Regions from separate parts of the Pseudoalteromonas sp. McH1-7 genome, predicted to be linked through region 3. Evidence: predicted binding sites of a transcription regulator. Region 3 holds the regulator's gene; each other region holds the start of a gene.
The links. The regulator sigma-54, encoded in region 3, starts transcription at its own class of promoters, with help from an activator protein. The targets are predictions, from matches to a motif close to GTTGGCACGNNNNTNGNNT.
Positions count from the first base shown of each region.

Region 1 (4,988 bases), on a different contig from region 3:
GCGAGCGCCTTTATCATACCCTATCAGATCAGAATCAAAGCGTTGAACCGGTGCCCTATTTTGCTCAAAAAATAGATGTAAATCGATTTTTTAGTCAACGATTCGATTACAACGAGCAGTTAATCGAAACAGTAACAGCAAACACAAATAGTCAGTATGTATTACTTAGTCAAATTTCAGATATTTCTAGCGTCAACAAACTCAACAACGACCTTGCATTTTGGCAAAGCGATAAGTATCTAAGGAGCTTTAAAATAGAGTTTATACTGTTTGATGCTCTTTCTCATGAAAAGGTCTGGCAACAAAGGTACGGTACTCAAGGAGTATGGCCTTTTAAAAAGACCAAATTAGTTGATGTATATAGTGAACAGTTTTGGCAAACTGATTATGCGGCTGAAATTCAAACTGTGTTGAACCAAGTCAGCGTCGATCTGAACTCGGCCATCGCCTGCTTACCCACCCATGGTAAAATACTGCATATTGATGACGAGCAAGTTGTGATTAACTTAGGCCGTATGCATGGGCTGGAAGAGGGTCAAGTGTTGAGCATTGCACATAGCAGCCCCCTTACTGACGCTGGTGGTAATGTCTTTATGCGTCAAGTTAAAACGTTGAATAAATTGCAAGTCATCCAAGTCAACGCCCAGACAGCTATTGCTGTAAACCAAGAACAGCGACCGCTTAACAATGTTCAAATTAATGATTTAGTTGAAATTCACATAGAGAAAGACGACCTGTTTGCCCTGTGATACCAATTTTTCAATTACGTGATGTACCTCCGGACAGGAAAGTAATATCAGTGATCTTAATTAAGTGGTTTATGTTAAGACAAGAGAAGCTTGTCGGTAGCCAAGAGAAGCTTGTCGGTAGCCAAGAGAAGCTTGTCGGTAGCCAAGAGAGTTTTTGCTATTTAGTTGCTTTAAATAAGAAATTCTTAACGCTGTTAGCGTCAGATTTACTCCTTCTAATTGAGCAAGTTTTAAGTCAAATTGGTATTATTCTGCCATAAGATATTGTTAACTCAATTAGGGTCAGATTTACCCCTTTAAATTGAGCATGTCATCCTTTTGGTTCAGACACAGAGCGGACGATAACGAGTGGAGAAAATTGTAACAGATAAGCCACTATTGAGATGGCGTCCCCAGTAGGAATCGAACCTACATCTAAGCCTTAGGAGGGCCTTGTTTTATCCATTAAACTATGGGGACAGCGAAGACTGTGGCGCAAAATGTACCAGCAAAATTCCACTGACTGAAACTTAGTATACTGATTTTTATGAACTTTTAAAGAGTAAAATCATGCAATTATGATGCACTGCTCGATAACACCTAATTTTTAATTATCACGCTTCTAGCCACACTTCAATAAACACAATCTATAATCGTATGCAATGAATAAGCTTAATTACAATGCCTTCATCTGAAGGCATTAATAATCGGAAGCTAAAAGCGGTACACCTATCTTGATGCCGTAGCCCCACCATCTAAAATAAAGTAAGGGATCGTGACTGCCGTTGTCGCTATCACTAAGTTTGTTGAAAATTCAAGAAGTCGCGCATTAACTTCTACCCCACGGGGGCGATAAATCATGGTACCAGACAGAATATGACTTGGTGCTTTGACGCTCTTTAATCTTTGCGCTTCCCGTGAAAATACTAAGTCACCACTTGGCGCTACCTCTATTTTTCCCAGTGCTTTAAAGTCCAGAGCTTGATAGCCTAATTTTTGCATCTGATGAATGAGAGATTCAGCAATTTGATTACCCAGTTGATTGGTGTCACGCAAAGACTGATTGAAATTCACAAAGCTTGCCACAGCTATCGATTCAGGTTTTTGCCCCAGAATGGTGTCTGATAATTCCAACGCAATTTGACTCGCATAGTTTGCGACAGCTTTACGATGACGATAGCTAATAAAACCCATGTCTTGTGTTACTGGCGACAGGGTCGCGTCATCATTTGACTGTTCTTCCATCAGCGCATACAAAAGCTCCATATCACTGGGCTTGGTTTCAATCGGTGCAGGAGATTGCTCTTGTGTCATTTTGCACCCACCTAGCAGTGCCAATGTGGTTGCAAAAAGTACTACATTTTTCATGTTCTGCCTCCAAATTAATTGGCTTGCTCTAAGCGAATACCATCATATGAAGCACCATCTTGCAGCGCATTTACCACACTTTGTGGTAAAAACCCTTGGGCAGAACCGACAACACTCTTACTTCTCAAACCAACAACCCTGGCGTTTACCATTACCCCACCTTGGTGATTAACTAGCGTGCCACCAAGTACATATAAAAATGGATGATCATCTGATAATTCAAGAAAGTCTCTGCTAAAGATAAAATCCCCTTCAGGTGTTACGCGAATGTAATCTGTCGTTTTAAAATCAACAACAGGGATCCCAAAAGCATGTAATTCGTGAATAAAACTCTCAGCTAACTGATTACCGAGAAGCGACCCTTTATCGAACTCTTTGTCTAAGAATACAAAACTAGTTACCGCGACAGGCGTCTTTTCATTTACATGCTTCAGGTTCGTGACCATATCTTGCATGATACTTTGGACATAATGGGTCACATTCTTCCCAGCCATTTGCTGAGATATAGAAAACTGCTTTAATCCATTTGGATTACTCTGAAACATGGACGATTGTTCAAAGCCATTTCTCACTGGCTCCGTTTGTGCTGTATCTACAGCGAAAAAGTTACTCTGAGTACAGCCAACCATCAATGAAAGAGGCAAAGCCAGACTACATATTTTTTTCATTACACTCATCTCCATTAATATTGACTGCGTATGATAAGACCATCTCGAGACGTGGCTCTCTCAGAGCCCCATAATGCCGATTTAGGAATACTAAGCGATGCCGCGGATAGAGCCCGACTGTGAAGTGTTTCTACAAGCCTAGCATTGACCAAATAGCTGTCACGGCTCTCAACTATCGTACCAACTACAACCAGGTCAATTTTCTGACGTTGATTTATCGCTTTTAACTCTCTGCTTAACATACTATCGGCAGAGTCACTCAAAGATAAAGCGCTTCTTAATCTGTACTCAACAACATCAGCTCCCATTTGGCTCAAATGGGTTATTAATGACTCTTGTAGCGCCACACCAAGTCCACTTCCTTGCCCCACTATGACGTCATTTAATTGGTTTGCCCTAAAAAAGCTAGTCACTGCTACTGTTGAGTTCGGTTTGAAAGGTCGCACATATTGCCCAAGTTCAGCCGCTAGTTGTGCACCAAAGCCATCAAAATCTGGTAATATTTCTCGCTGCTGGGTTAGTTCTCTTTTGCCTACTTGCTCACTGCTCGTGCACGCGGTAAGCCAAAATACAAAAATGAATACAAGATATTTCATTGTCGTCAGCCATCGTTGATCTTACTTACGATTAAGCAAAAATCGCGCCACATGGACGGCGCGATTTTACGAACTGTAGGAATAATTAATACCAATTTTCTTAATTAAGTGGTCTATGTTGAGGTGAGAAAATCTTGTCGAGAACACCGCTTCCGCGTCCTGTTCACGCCGAGATACCTACGTCCTGTAGGCAAGGCAAAAATTTTGCTATTTAGCTGTTCTAAATAAGAAATTTTTAACGCTGTTAGCGTCAGACTTACTCCTTCAAATTGGTATAAGGATGCTGGTTGTTCATTATCGTTGGTATTTCACATAAGCTTTGTTATCGCAATTGGAACCAGCGCTTGTTTCTGGTTTTCGTGGACAAGAAAGTGGCAACTAATTACCGGCTCATTTTCAGTGACTCAAAGACGAGAAAGTTTTTCTCCACCAAATGCAGTAACAAAACATGCTCGACGATGCTGTTTAAATTTGTCGCACGCATCCAGTGCTGCCGCTTTGTTCTCGAAGGCTCCCCACTTAACTCGGTATCGCGTAACGCCTTTACCATCAACTGTCTCAATCGAAAAAGTTTCTTTGCTCTTTATCAATTCAGGGAGGGTTTGTTCTAGTGTCGACGTCAACTCTAATACTTGTGTTTTGCCGTTTAACGAAGCTAGCTGAACGGCATATTTGTATTCTACTTTTTGACTATTTGTATCAATTGAGTCGTCCACACTAACCGGTTGAGCTTGTGTTTTTATTGGTTGATAACTATTTTGTGTGATGACTTCTTCTACTGCTGCCTGAGACTCGTTGGCTTGTGTAATCAAAGGAGTCTGTTTTTTAGTGGTAGTTACTTGAGCCGGTTTTGTATTTGACACGTAACCGGACAGCGCTTGAATGAGTTTTTGCAAATCTTTTTCCGCATCCAATAGCCTAGCAATTGCTACTTTATCCTCTTGCCACTGGGCAATGGCCTCTTGCATCTGCTGATATTCTTCCACTGTAATCTTTGCATAATTAACTGTTGTTTCTTCTGGCTTTGTACTCTGACACCCAGATAGAAGTGCGAGCACGCATATTATGCTGGTGATGGAAAATACTGGTTTTATCATTTAGTGTACTACCTCTAATGCTTTAACATCACAATTAATACCCTGTTCGAGCACCTGCGAACATAATGCTGTCAAGTCTTGTTTTGGATCTGAGCTAAATGCTACCCCAAGCAGATAGTGCGCTTGATCTTGAACATAAAATGGTTGGATTGATTCTATAGCCATCAATCGTGGTTTGATAAGTTGAAGATACACTTTCAAAAAATTAAGTTCATTGAATTTACCAAGGCTTGCAACCTGTAACTGCTCTGTTTCTTTTGGAATAACGTTAATATCAACACCACTGACCACATCCCCTCGTAAAGGTAAAATCACCAACGTTTTTTGCGCACTTTTCAGGTTTCTTGCCTCTGTTATTTCTTGGTCTAGTTTTACCTCATAGTTGCCAGGCTTTACATCTGTGAATACATAAAAGCCATCAAACTGCGTTCGTGTTGTTGCAACTTCTTCTCCCTGCTCATCAATCAGCGCCACTTCAGTAAACGCAACTTCTTCTTTACCTTGTTTAAATACCTTACCTTCTACTTCACT
Region 1 covers NZ_JABWPQ010000002.1:250,982-255,969, forward strand. Annotated here, with positions in the region: gene HUZ36_RS02425 (flagellar assembly protein T N-terminal domain-containing protein) at 1-749, shown strand, start outside; gene HUZ36_RS02430 (hypothetical protein) at 821-1,009, shown strand; tRNA gene HUZ36_RS02435 (tRNA-Arg) at 1,134-1,208, opposite strand; gene HUZ36_RS02440 (FlgO family outer membrane protein) at 1,458-2,096, opposite strand; gene HUZ36_RS02445 (FlgO family outer membrane protein) at 2,111-2,764, opposite strand; gene HUZ36_RS02450 (FlgO family outer membrane protein) at 2,779-3,360, opposite strand; gene HUZ36_RS02455 (SPOR domain-containing protein) at 3,765-4,457, opposite strand; gene HUZ36_RS02460 (SdrD B-like domain-containing protein) at 4,458-4,988, opposite strand, start outside.
Region 1: HUZ36_RS02450 (FlgO family outer membrane protein) is a predicted target of sigma-54. The motif match lies at 3,394-3,412, and genes of this name have one in related genera.

Region 2 (4,988 bases), on a different contig from region 3:
GGGTTTGGTGGTCATGGTCTATTTCACCAACGAGCATTAGAGCAAGATCAAGCGATGATGCAGGTAAATATGGTAACCCTAACTAATCTGACACATTATTTTTTACAAGACATGATAAAAGCGAACTATGGTCGTATTTTAAATGTATCTTCAACAGCTTCGTTTATGCCAGGGCCATTACAAGCTGTTTACTATGCAACAAAAGCTTATGTAACTTCCTTTACACAAGCAATTGCAGAAGAAGTTAGCGATTATAATATTACCACAACAGCTTTATGTCCTGGTACAGTTGCAACAGGCTTTGTTGCTGCTGGTGACTTAGATGGCCTGAGCGCATGGGACAAAGCAAAATCACCGAAATCTGTTGCTGAGATAGGCTATCGAGATATGGAAAAAGGTAAACTAGTATCGTTTAATGAGACGGGGCTGAAATTTATGTTAAATTGGATCATTCCTCTTCTTCCACGAAAAACGGTACTGAAAATGTCGCGTCAGTTTATGGAAAAATAACCGAATTAAAGTAGATTAAGTGAGCCGTTGTGAAAGAGTCTAGTAAATTTTCGATTTCCTCCAAGTGGAAAATGTTATTACTTGATATGGGAATTGACCCATCTATAGCCTTAACGTATGCAAAGCTACCTTTGGATATATTCAACAGAAGTGAACATCGACTTTCTGTAGACGAGTATTTTCGCTTATGGAATGGTATTGAAGCTGCGGCCTCTAAACAAGAAGTAGCGTTACTCTTCGCTAAATATGTCAGCGCAGAATCTTTTGATGCCCCTATTTTCTCAGCTCTATGCTGTGAAAACTTAAATTCGGCCTTGCAAAGGTTAAGTTATTACAAACCATTAATTGGTCCTTTATTGTTGAATGTGGCTATAGACGATAAAAAGACCGAACTTAAACTTGAATGTAACATTGCATCAGGAACAATGCCTTATTCCTTATGTATGAGTGAAGCTGTTTTCTTTGTTCAGTTAGCTCGCTTAGGAACAAGAGATAGCATTTACCCTACATCCGTTACTATTCCGGTGAAGCCTAAGCAACAAGAAAGTTATCAGAGCTTCTTCGGTTGTGAAGTGAAGCAAGGTAACTGCTTAGCTATCACCTTCAAAGCTGTAGATGCGAACAAACCTTTTTTAACTGCCAGTGGCGCGATGTGGGCGTTCTTTGAAGAAAATTTGAATAGGCAATTAGATAACCTTACATCTGAAGCATTGATGACAGAACGAGTAAAAACGGTACTAATTAAGTCGATACCTAGTGGAGAAGTCAATATTGATTTTGTTGCAAGTCAGCTTGCTGTCAGTAAGCGAACGTTACAGCGTAAATTGACTGAAGAAGCGGAAACTTTTCAGTCTATTTTAGTTTCAGTAAGGAAAGCGTTAGCTATTCATTACTTAAAAAAGTCAAATATGCCTTTAGTAGAAATTTCCTACTTATTAGGCTTCAAAGAGCCAAATTCATTTATTCGAGCCTTTAGTGGTTGGAATGGAGTATCTCCGTCTAATTATCGAGAAAAATATAGGCATTAATGAATATTCTTAGCCCCTCACTCAATGTTAGTTTCAAACAAATTAGATTCGGACAATAATTGTAAGGTAACTTAAGAATATTTACTGACTCTCGCCAAATAAAGTCCAATCTACCTTCCTTATCTTTCGGCTGGCCAACTACCCTCCCGGTATTCCACTTTTGGTACCAGGTCAACATATCACCCAAGATCATATCGAATATTTAAGAGAGCTTGCGGGGCAAGGGTTAACCATTCAAGGCAGTTTTGACGGTGAGATCTACGTACTTAAAGAAGACAAATAACGCGAGCTAATACCGCTACCGTGTACTGAAGTCGCTACAGTCCCTAAATACCTGTCGGCAAGTCAAAAATTTCTTATTTAGTTGTTCTAAAATAAGAAATTTTTAACGCTGTTAGCGTCAGATTCGCTCCTTCAAGTTGAGCAAGTATCGAGGCGAGTTGGTATAATGGTGCTAGGCAGCCTTTGGCAGCCTAGCGCTTGTAGCGCTTAGCATTTTCCTGCAATTGCGCTAGCAAATTAGCCTTTCTCGCGAAGGTATTGGTTTAACTCAGTTATATCAACGCTATAAATATTCATAAGGCCATTATGGATCCTTCCCTGTCGCTGAAGCAATTCATCATAATTGTTTACAGCTTTCACATCTGGGTTTTTATCACTTGAGAAAAACAAAGTATTACCATCAGCTGATAGAATCGGATCTGAGTCCATACGGCGCGAATTGATTTTATCGCCTAGATTTATCGGTTTTCCCCACTTACCCTCTTTTTGTTTAACCGATACATGTAAATCGTAGTGACCAAAGCCCCCCGGTCTCATTGACGTGAAAAATAGTAGTTTTCCGTCCGTTGAAACCTCAGGGTCAGCATCACTTGCTGTGGAATTGAGCTCTGAAATCTCAATTGGCTCTTGATATCCATCGGGGTGGTACTTAGAAAGGAAAAGGTCTACGCTGCCCGTCGTTCCTTTTATAATAGATGAGAAGTAGATATCTTTATTAGTGTGTACAGTTGGGTAGATCACAGTATGATCTCCGTTAATTTTGTCAGGCACTAACTCGGGTTGGCCAAATTTATCACCATCATAGCTGACTTGCCACATCTGAAAGGTGCCATTTTCCACATTATCTACCGGCCTTCTGGAAGTAAAATAAAATGTGTTACTGTCTTTGGAGAAGTACGGATTAGTATCGTGAAATTCGCCACTGAATGGAAGTAATGTTGGGGTTTGCCAAGCCCCCCCTTGTTTATGAGAAATGACTAGAGCACTGTGTGAAAATTGGGCTAACGCTCTAACAAACGCAAACTTTTTACCATCTGGAGACAAACTAGAGCCGTACTCAAATTGATTCGTCGATACTATGTTTGGCGCAAACAAACTTGGCTCCAGGTTGTTTAAAATCATAGCTAACTTGTCATCAGCTTGTACTGACCAATGCACAGAAATTGCTGAAATCAATAACCCTATTTTAGCGACTGCTTTACGCTTTATCATATAAATATCCTTTCTTATTATCGTACACTTTATTTACTTTTTGATAATTGTATGTGTGTTGAATCGAACTTCTTGAAAAGTAACTTTGTCGCCAAATAATATTATCAAAACAAAACTGAAAAAAACGACAACCCTACATGACTTAGCGATGTACAGAAACTTAATAAAAATACCTCATTAAGGTACGTTAATTTTTAAAAGTCGGGTTGGTTTTACAGTAATTTATCATGTATTTGAGTGACATAGCGCTAATACAGTGTATGTTATGCCACATAAATCAGCAGAAAGACACCATACCTGCTTATCCTCAGTGACTTGCTCACCGCCCAAATATTTATCACCTACGAATTTCAGCTCTTTTCTGGCATAGCTATTGCTTATAAAAACACAGATGTCATTTTTTTGATTTGGAGTTTTTTATGGAATTTGCGTTACTTGCTATCTTGGCTCTAGTGGTCGTTGCTTCCATTGTCGCTTCTAAGTACACCGATGTGGGTGGCAATCCTTATCCGTTCAACCGCAAAGAATCTGTTTTTACTACTGTCGAAGCGTCGTTTCTGCATTTACTAGAACGTGCTGTTGGCGATAAGTATAAAATTGTAAGTCGGATAAAGCTAATTGATGTGATTGAATGTAAACCTGGTATTTCACAAAAAGCACGCCGTGCCGCGGTGACTAAAGCAAAAAACAAGCAGCTTGATTACGTGCTTGTAGATAAAGAAACACTGAAAATTGTTGCCGCTGTTGACTTGGTTAATAACGCCAATAAAAACGGCCATAAAGCGCAAAAGGATTGGTTTGTCAGTGGCGCGTTAGAGTCAGCTGGTATTCCGCACATTCGTATGAAGATCAAAAGCGGCTACCAAAGCGCAGAAGTCAGAGCTGCTATCTTGTTCAAGTTGGGACAAAAAGTGGAAATGCCGAAGAAAACCAGAAACCGCACATACAAACCCGCGGTATTATCTCCTTCACAAGCAAAGGCACAATCCACCCAATTGGCTGAAATTTAGCAAAACGGGCACTAGCCCGTTTTTTGTTTTACCTATCTTCCCCCCTTTCGTATAATAAAAATAACGTTGAAATTGGGGTTTCCCCACTACAAATTAGGAATCTTTTCATGAAAGTAGGCATTATTGGCGCAATGGAGCAAGAAGTTACCATTTTGCGTAACACTATGGAAAACCCGCAAACATTGACCAAAGGTGGCTTTACTTTTTATACCGGTAAACTGGCAGGACACGATGTGACGCTGGTACAGTCAGGTATTGGTAAAGTAGCAGCAACGGTTGCAACAACTCTGCTTATCGATAACTTTACACCAGATTGCGTAATTAATACGGGATCTGCTGGGGGCTTTGAACCCTCACTCAATGTAGGGGATGTCGTCATTTCAAGCGAAGTTCGCCACCATGACGTTGACGTAACGGCATTCGGTTACGAAATAGGCCAAGTACCACAAATGCCTGCTGCTTTCACTTCACATGCTAAGCTAGTTGAAGCTGCGAAGCAGAGCGTTAGTGAACTTGAAGGTATTCAAACTATGGTTGGCCTTATCTGTACTGGTGACTCATTTATGTGCGATCCTGTTCGTATTGATAAAGCTCGTGCAGACTTCCCAACGATGCTTGCTGTAGAAATGGAAGGGGCAGCTATTGCACAGGCTTGTCATTCTTTAGATACACCATTTGTAGTGATCCGCTCGTTATCGGATATAGCCGGCAAAGAATCACCGCAGTCATTCGAAGAATATTTAGAAGTCGCTTCTGTGAACTCTTCAAAAATGGTGATGGCACTACTTACCAAGCTAGATAAGGTTACGCTTTAGTGCTAGAGAACTTGCTTCAGGTCCATGAGGGCCTGATCATTTTTTTAGTTGCTGTTTTTGCCAGCCTCGGGGTCAGGCTATCCACGGTTTATCATCCAAACCTTATTCTCACCCTTATTTTTAAGGCGGTT
Region 2 covers NZ_JABWPQ010000026.1:7,774-12,761, forward strand. Annotated here, with positions in the region: gene HUZ36_RS17140 (SDR family NAD(P)-dependent oxidoreductase) at 1-510, shown strand, start outside; gene HUZ36_RS17145 (AraC family transcriptional regulator) at 540-1,538, shown strand; gene HUZ36_RS21890 (hypothetical protein) at 1,699-1,821, shown strand; gene HUZ36_RS17155 (PD40 domain-containing protein) at 2,058-3,032, opposite strand; gene HUZ36_RS17160 (DUF2726 domain-containing protein) at 3,452-4,042, shown strand; gene mtnN (5'-methylthioadenosine/S-adenosylhomocysteine nucleosidase) at 4,150-4,857, shown strand; gene HUZ36_RS17170 (cobalamin biosynthesis protein CobD/CbiB) at 4,857-4,988, shown strand, end outside.
Region 2: HUZ36_RS17160 (DUF2726 domain-containing protein) is a predicted target of sigma-54. The motif match lies at 3,393-3,411, and genes of this name have one in related genera.

Region 3 (4,988 bases):
TAAACTACCATGTGACTGCTGATAAAATGGAACTTTATCAAGACCTTGGTTTTAGCCACTTTGCAAAACCCATTTTTACATTATATAACGGTGAGCAAAATTGGCAGATAAGCGCATTGGAAGCCACATTATACGAGAACAACACCCTGATTTTAGAAGGGGATGTTTTAGCAAAAAACCTCACACCAGACGCAATGATCAGTACTATCAATGCCGACAATGTCAGGGTTGAAATTAAACAAAAGTTGATGAAATCAGAACACCCCGTCATTATCACAGGCCCTAGCCTTAAAATTACCGGTAAAGGCCTACATGCAGACTTGCAAAAACAGCTGATTGAGCTCATCAACCATACAAAGACAATTTATTATGACCAGTAAAATAATTAACAAATTAGTTTTCTTCGGCTTGCTCGCAAGTTCCACTTTCGCAGCTGCTGCAGAGCAAAATGAAGTCATTATCGATGCTGGCCGTCAGCAAGCTCAACTGCAAAGTAACATAGGCATTTTCGAGCAAAACGTTGTCATTATTCATGGCACAAGAAAAATCAATGCTGATCGTTTGGAAGTGCACCGCCGCGCTGAGCTTGGTTCAAATAAGCAGCTACTAATTGCTACTGGCAACCCTGCGGTTTTTGAAGAAGCTCAGGCAGATGGTACAACCTTACGCGCAGCGGCTAATGAAATTCGCTATGATGTTGCCGAATTAAAATTAGTACTTACTGGCAATGCTGAAATATCGCAAGCGGGTCAAAAAAGTAGTGCACAAGTCATTACTTATCATATCGAAAAGCAACTCATTAGTGCCGAGCGCTCTGAACAGGGCGACTCTCGGGTTAGAACAATTCTGGTTCCTGTTGAAAAGAAATCTGACACCAGCGTGGAAAAAAGTGAAGATCCACAGGAAAAAGGTAACAATTCATGAGCGAGCTCAAAGCAACAGGCTTGGCAAAAAGTTATAAAGGTCGCCAAGTTGTCAAAAATGTAGGACTGAGTGTCGAAGCAGGTAGCATCGTTGGTTTACTTGGCCCTAATGGTGCGGGGAAAACCACTACTTTTTATATGATTGTGGGCTTAGTACCAAGTGACAAAGGCTTTATACAAATCGATGATGATGATATCACCCTACTCCCGATGCACAGTCGCGCACGCCTAGGGATTGGATATTTACCTCAAGAGTCATCCATATTTAGGAAGCTAACGGTATATCAAAACCTCATGGCTATTTTGGAAACCCGCAAAGATTTGTCTAAAGTTGAAAGAGAAGCTCAGCTTAATGAGTTGTTGGATGAATTTAATATCCAACACATCCGTGATTCTCAAGGGATGGCATTATCTGGAGGAGAGAGAAGACGGGTAGAAATTGCTCGTGCTTTAGCCGCTAATCCTAAGTTTATCTTGTTAGATGAACCTTTTGCTGGCGTTGATCCAATTTCAGTGTTAGATATAAAGACAATCATTGAGCACCTTAAAAATCGTGGGATCGGTGTACTGATCACCGACCACAATGTAAGAGAAACGCTGGACGTATGTGAAAAAGCCTACATCGTTTCACACGGTGAATTAATCGCCGCTGGTACGCCAGAACATGTTTTAGCGGATCAAACCGTAAGAGATGTCTACCTAGGCGAACAATTCAAGCTATAGTTAAGACGTAGTATTAATAACTGTTAAAAGGGATTGTTAGAGATACATGAGGCAATCATTACAGCTGCGCATGGGGCAGCAACTTACAATGACTCCACAACTGCAACAAGCCATACGCCTGTTGCAGCTTAGTACGTTGGATCTACAGCAAGAAATACAAGAAGCGTTGGACAGCAACCCACTATTGGAAGTGGAAGAAAGCGATACCGCAGACGCAGAAAGTACTGAACAACAAAGCCAAGATAAAAATAATACGGACGATAGTCAGCAAAGCTCAGATGAAGCGCCTGTCAGCGAGTATGAAATGGACTCAGATACCGCCATGAGCAAAGAAACGGTTAGTGATGATCTTGCCATGGATGTGACTTGGGATGAATATATGAGTGCTGCACCAGCATCAAGCGCAGCTCCTTTACCTGATGATGATAACGTCTACCAGGGAGAGACTTCCGAATCACTACACGACTACCTAATGTGGCAGTTAGAACTTACGCCATTTAGCCCAACAGATAGAGCCATTGCTATTGCCATCATCGAAGCGGTAGATCTGTCTGGCATTTTAACGCTTTCCTGTGAAGATATTTTAGAAAGTATCAATGATGAAAACAGTGAAGAGCCGGTAGAGTTGGATGAAGTCGAAGCCGTACTTAAACGTATCCAGTTGTTTGACCCTGTCGGTATTGCTGCACGAAGTTTGCAAGAATGTTTATGTATTCAGTTAAATCAATTTGCACCTGACACACCGTGGATCACCGAAACCAAGATGATCCTGACCGAGCACATTGATTTACTTGCGAGCCGTGATTACCGTACCTTAGCGAAAAAAACACGCTTAAAAGAAGCTGAGCTAAAAGAAGTTATGACGCTGATCCACAGTCTTAACCCTAAGCCAGCTGCGAGTATTATTCATGAAGAACCAGAATACGTTATTCCAGATGTGTCGGTAAAAAAAGTGAAAGGCCGCTGGGTTGTAGAGCTAAACCCTGATGCGATGCCTAAGATTAGAGTAAATGACCACTACGCTGCGATGTCGAGAACTGCTAAATCGAGTACTGATAGCCAGTTTATTCGCTCACACCTTCAAGAAGCAAAGTGGTTTATTAAGAGCTTAGAAAGTCGCAATGACACTTTATTGAAAGTTACCAATTGCATTGTGCAACAACAACAGGCATTCTTTGAACATGGCCCCGAAGCGATGAGACCTATGGTGTTAAACGATGTCGCAGAGATGGTTGATATGCACGAATCTACGATTTCTCGTGTCACCACCCAAAAGTACATGCACACACCAAGGGGCATATTTGAGCTGAAGTATTTCTTCTCAAGCCATGTCAGTACCGAAAATGGAGGTGAGTGCTCCTCAACAGCAATACGAGCACTCATCAAAAAGCTAATAGCTGCGGAAAACACTGCTAAACCATTAAGTGATAGCAAAATTGCAGATATTTTAGCTGAACAAGGAATTAAGGTAGCGAGACGCACGATTGCAAAATATCGTGAATCCCTAGCCATTCCACCGTCAAATCAGCGTAAAAGCTTGATATAAGACGTTAAACACAAGAAGGAAAAATGCTTATGCAACTAAATTTAACTGGTCGCCATGTAGAAATCACTGACTCTTTAAGAGATTATGTCACCAACAAGTTTGCGAAGCTTGAGAGGCACTTTGATCATATCAATAACGTTCATGTGATCCTTGATGTCGAAAAACTAGTTCAAAAAGCAGAAGCAACATTGCACGTAAATGGCGGCGAGCTATTTGCATCAACAGAGCATCAAGACATGTATGCAGCAATTGATGGCCTGATTGACAAACTAGACCGTCAAGTAATTAAACACAAAGAGAAGCTCACTCGACACTAAAATGAAATTAAGTGAATTAGTGAATAAGGACTGTAGCAAAGCTGCGGTCCTTTTTAGTAGCAAAAAACGTATTCTCGAGTACATTAGCGAATTAGCGCATAGCCAAATCCCTGATACCAGCCAGCACACTATCTTAGATGCCCTTATGGCACGAGAAAAGCTGGGAAGTACAGGTATAGGTAAAGGGATCGCAATTCCTCATGGGCGACTTGAAGGTATTGATAAAATACTGGCGATGGTCTTGGTAAGCGAACAAGGGATCCCGTTTGAGGCGATCGACAAACAGCCTGTCGATATTTTTGTCGCATTCATCGTACCTGAAGGAGATAATCAACAACACTTAAAGACCTTAGCTGCGATTGCTGATACACTCAAAAATAAGTCATTTTGCAAAATGCTCAGGCAAGCGAAAAATGACGATGAGTTATATGCAGTGATCCAAGGTGAATTTGATGAGTGATGAAGAAAAAGGACTCGAGCTTATCATTATCAGTGGCCGTTCTGGTTCTGGTAAGTCTGTAGCACTTCGAGTATTAGAAGATTTAGGCTACTATTGTGTCGACAATATTCCGGTTAATTTACTCCCCTCTTTAGTTCGTAGTGTTTCTGACAACTACAACAAAGTTGCTGTTAGTATCGATGTCCGCAACCTCCCCAAAGAACAAGATGAGTTCAACGATATACTCGAGTACTTACCAGGTTTTGCTAAACCAATCCTGTTTTATCTAGACAGCGATGATCAGACGCTCATTAAACGTTTTTCAGAAACGCGCCGTTTGCATCCATTATCAATACACAACCTGCCTTTAGACGTTGCAATTAAAAAAGAGCGTGAGCTGTTAGATGTATTGACGACTAGAGCTGACTTCTTAATTGATACTACCAGCCTTAGCGTGCACCAACTGGCAGAAGATATTCGTGAAAAGATTTTAGGTCAGAAAAATAAACAACTTATCATTACCTTTGAGTCTTTTGGCTTCAAGCACGGTATTCCAAAACAAGCAGATTACGTATTTGATGCGCGTTTTTTACCAAACCCGCACTGGGAACCAGAGCTAAAGCCATTAACGGGGCTAGATCAGCCGGTAAAAGACTATCTCTCAAGTCATAGCATAGTGCAGAAATTTACTTGGCAAATTCAAACGTTTGTCCAAACTTGGTTGCCACACCTTGAACGAAACAACCGTAGCTACTTAACCATAGCTATAGGCTGTACTGGTGGCCAGCACCGCTCTGTTTATTTAGCACAAACGATTGGTGAGCGCTTTGCAAAAACACACTCTAACGTAAAAATCCGCCATCGTGAGCAAGAGAATAATGTGTGAAGATACATTTTTAATCCAAAATAAGCTTGGATTACATGCTCGAGCAGCGACTGAACTGGCTCAGCTTGCCGTTCAGTTTGATGCAGAGGTGACTTTATATCAGGGCGATAAAAGCGCGTCAGCGGATAGCGTTCTGGCACTGCTACTTCTGGAG
Region 3 covers NZ_JABWPQ010000018.1:41,180-46,167, reverse strand. Annotated here, with positions in the region: gene lptC (LPS export ABC transporter periplasmic protein LptC) at 1-380, shown strand, start outside; gene lptA (lipopolysaccharide transport periplasmic protein LptA) at 370-924, shown strand; gene lptB (LPS export ABC transporter ATP-binding protein) at 921-1,646, shown strand; gene HUZ36_RS13535 (RNA polymerase factor sigma-54) at 1,693-3,192, shown strand; gene hpf (ribosome hibernation promoting factor) at 3,222-3,509, shown strand; gene HUZ36_RS13525 (PTS sugar transporter subunit IIA) at 3,511-3,969, shown strand; gene rapZ (RNase adapter RapZ) at 3,962-4,834, shown strand; gene HUZ36_RS13515 (HPr family phosphocarrier protein) at 4,824-4,988, shown strand, end outside.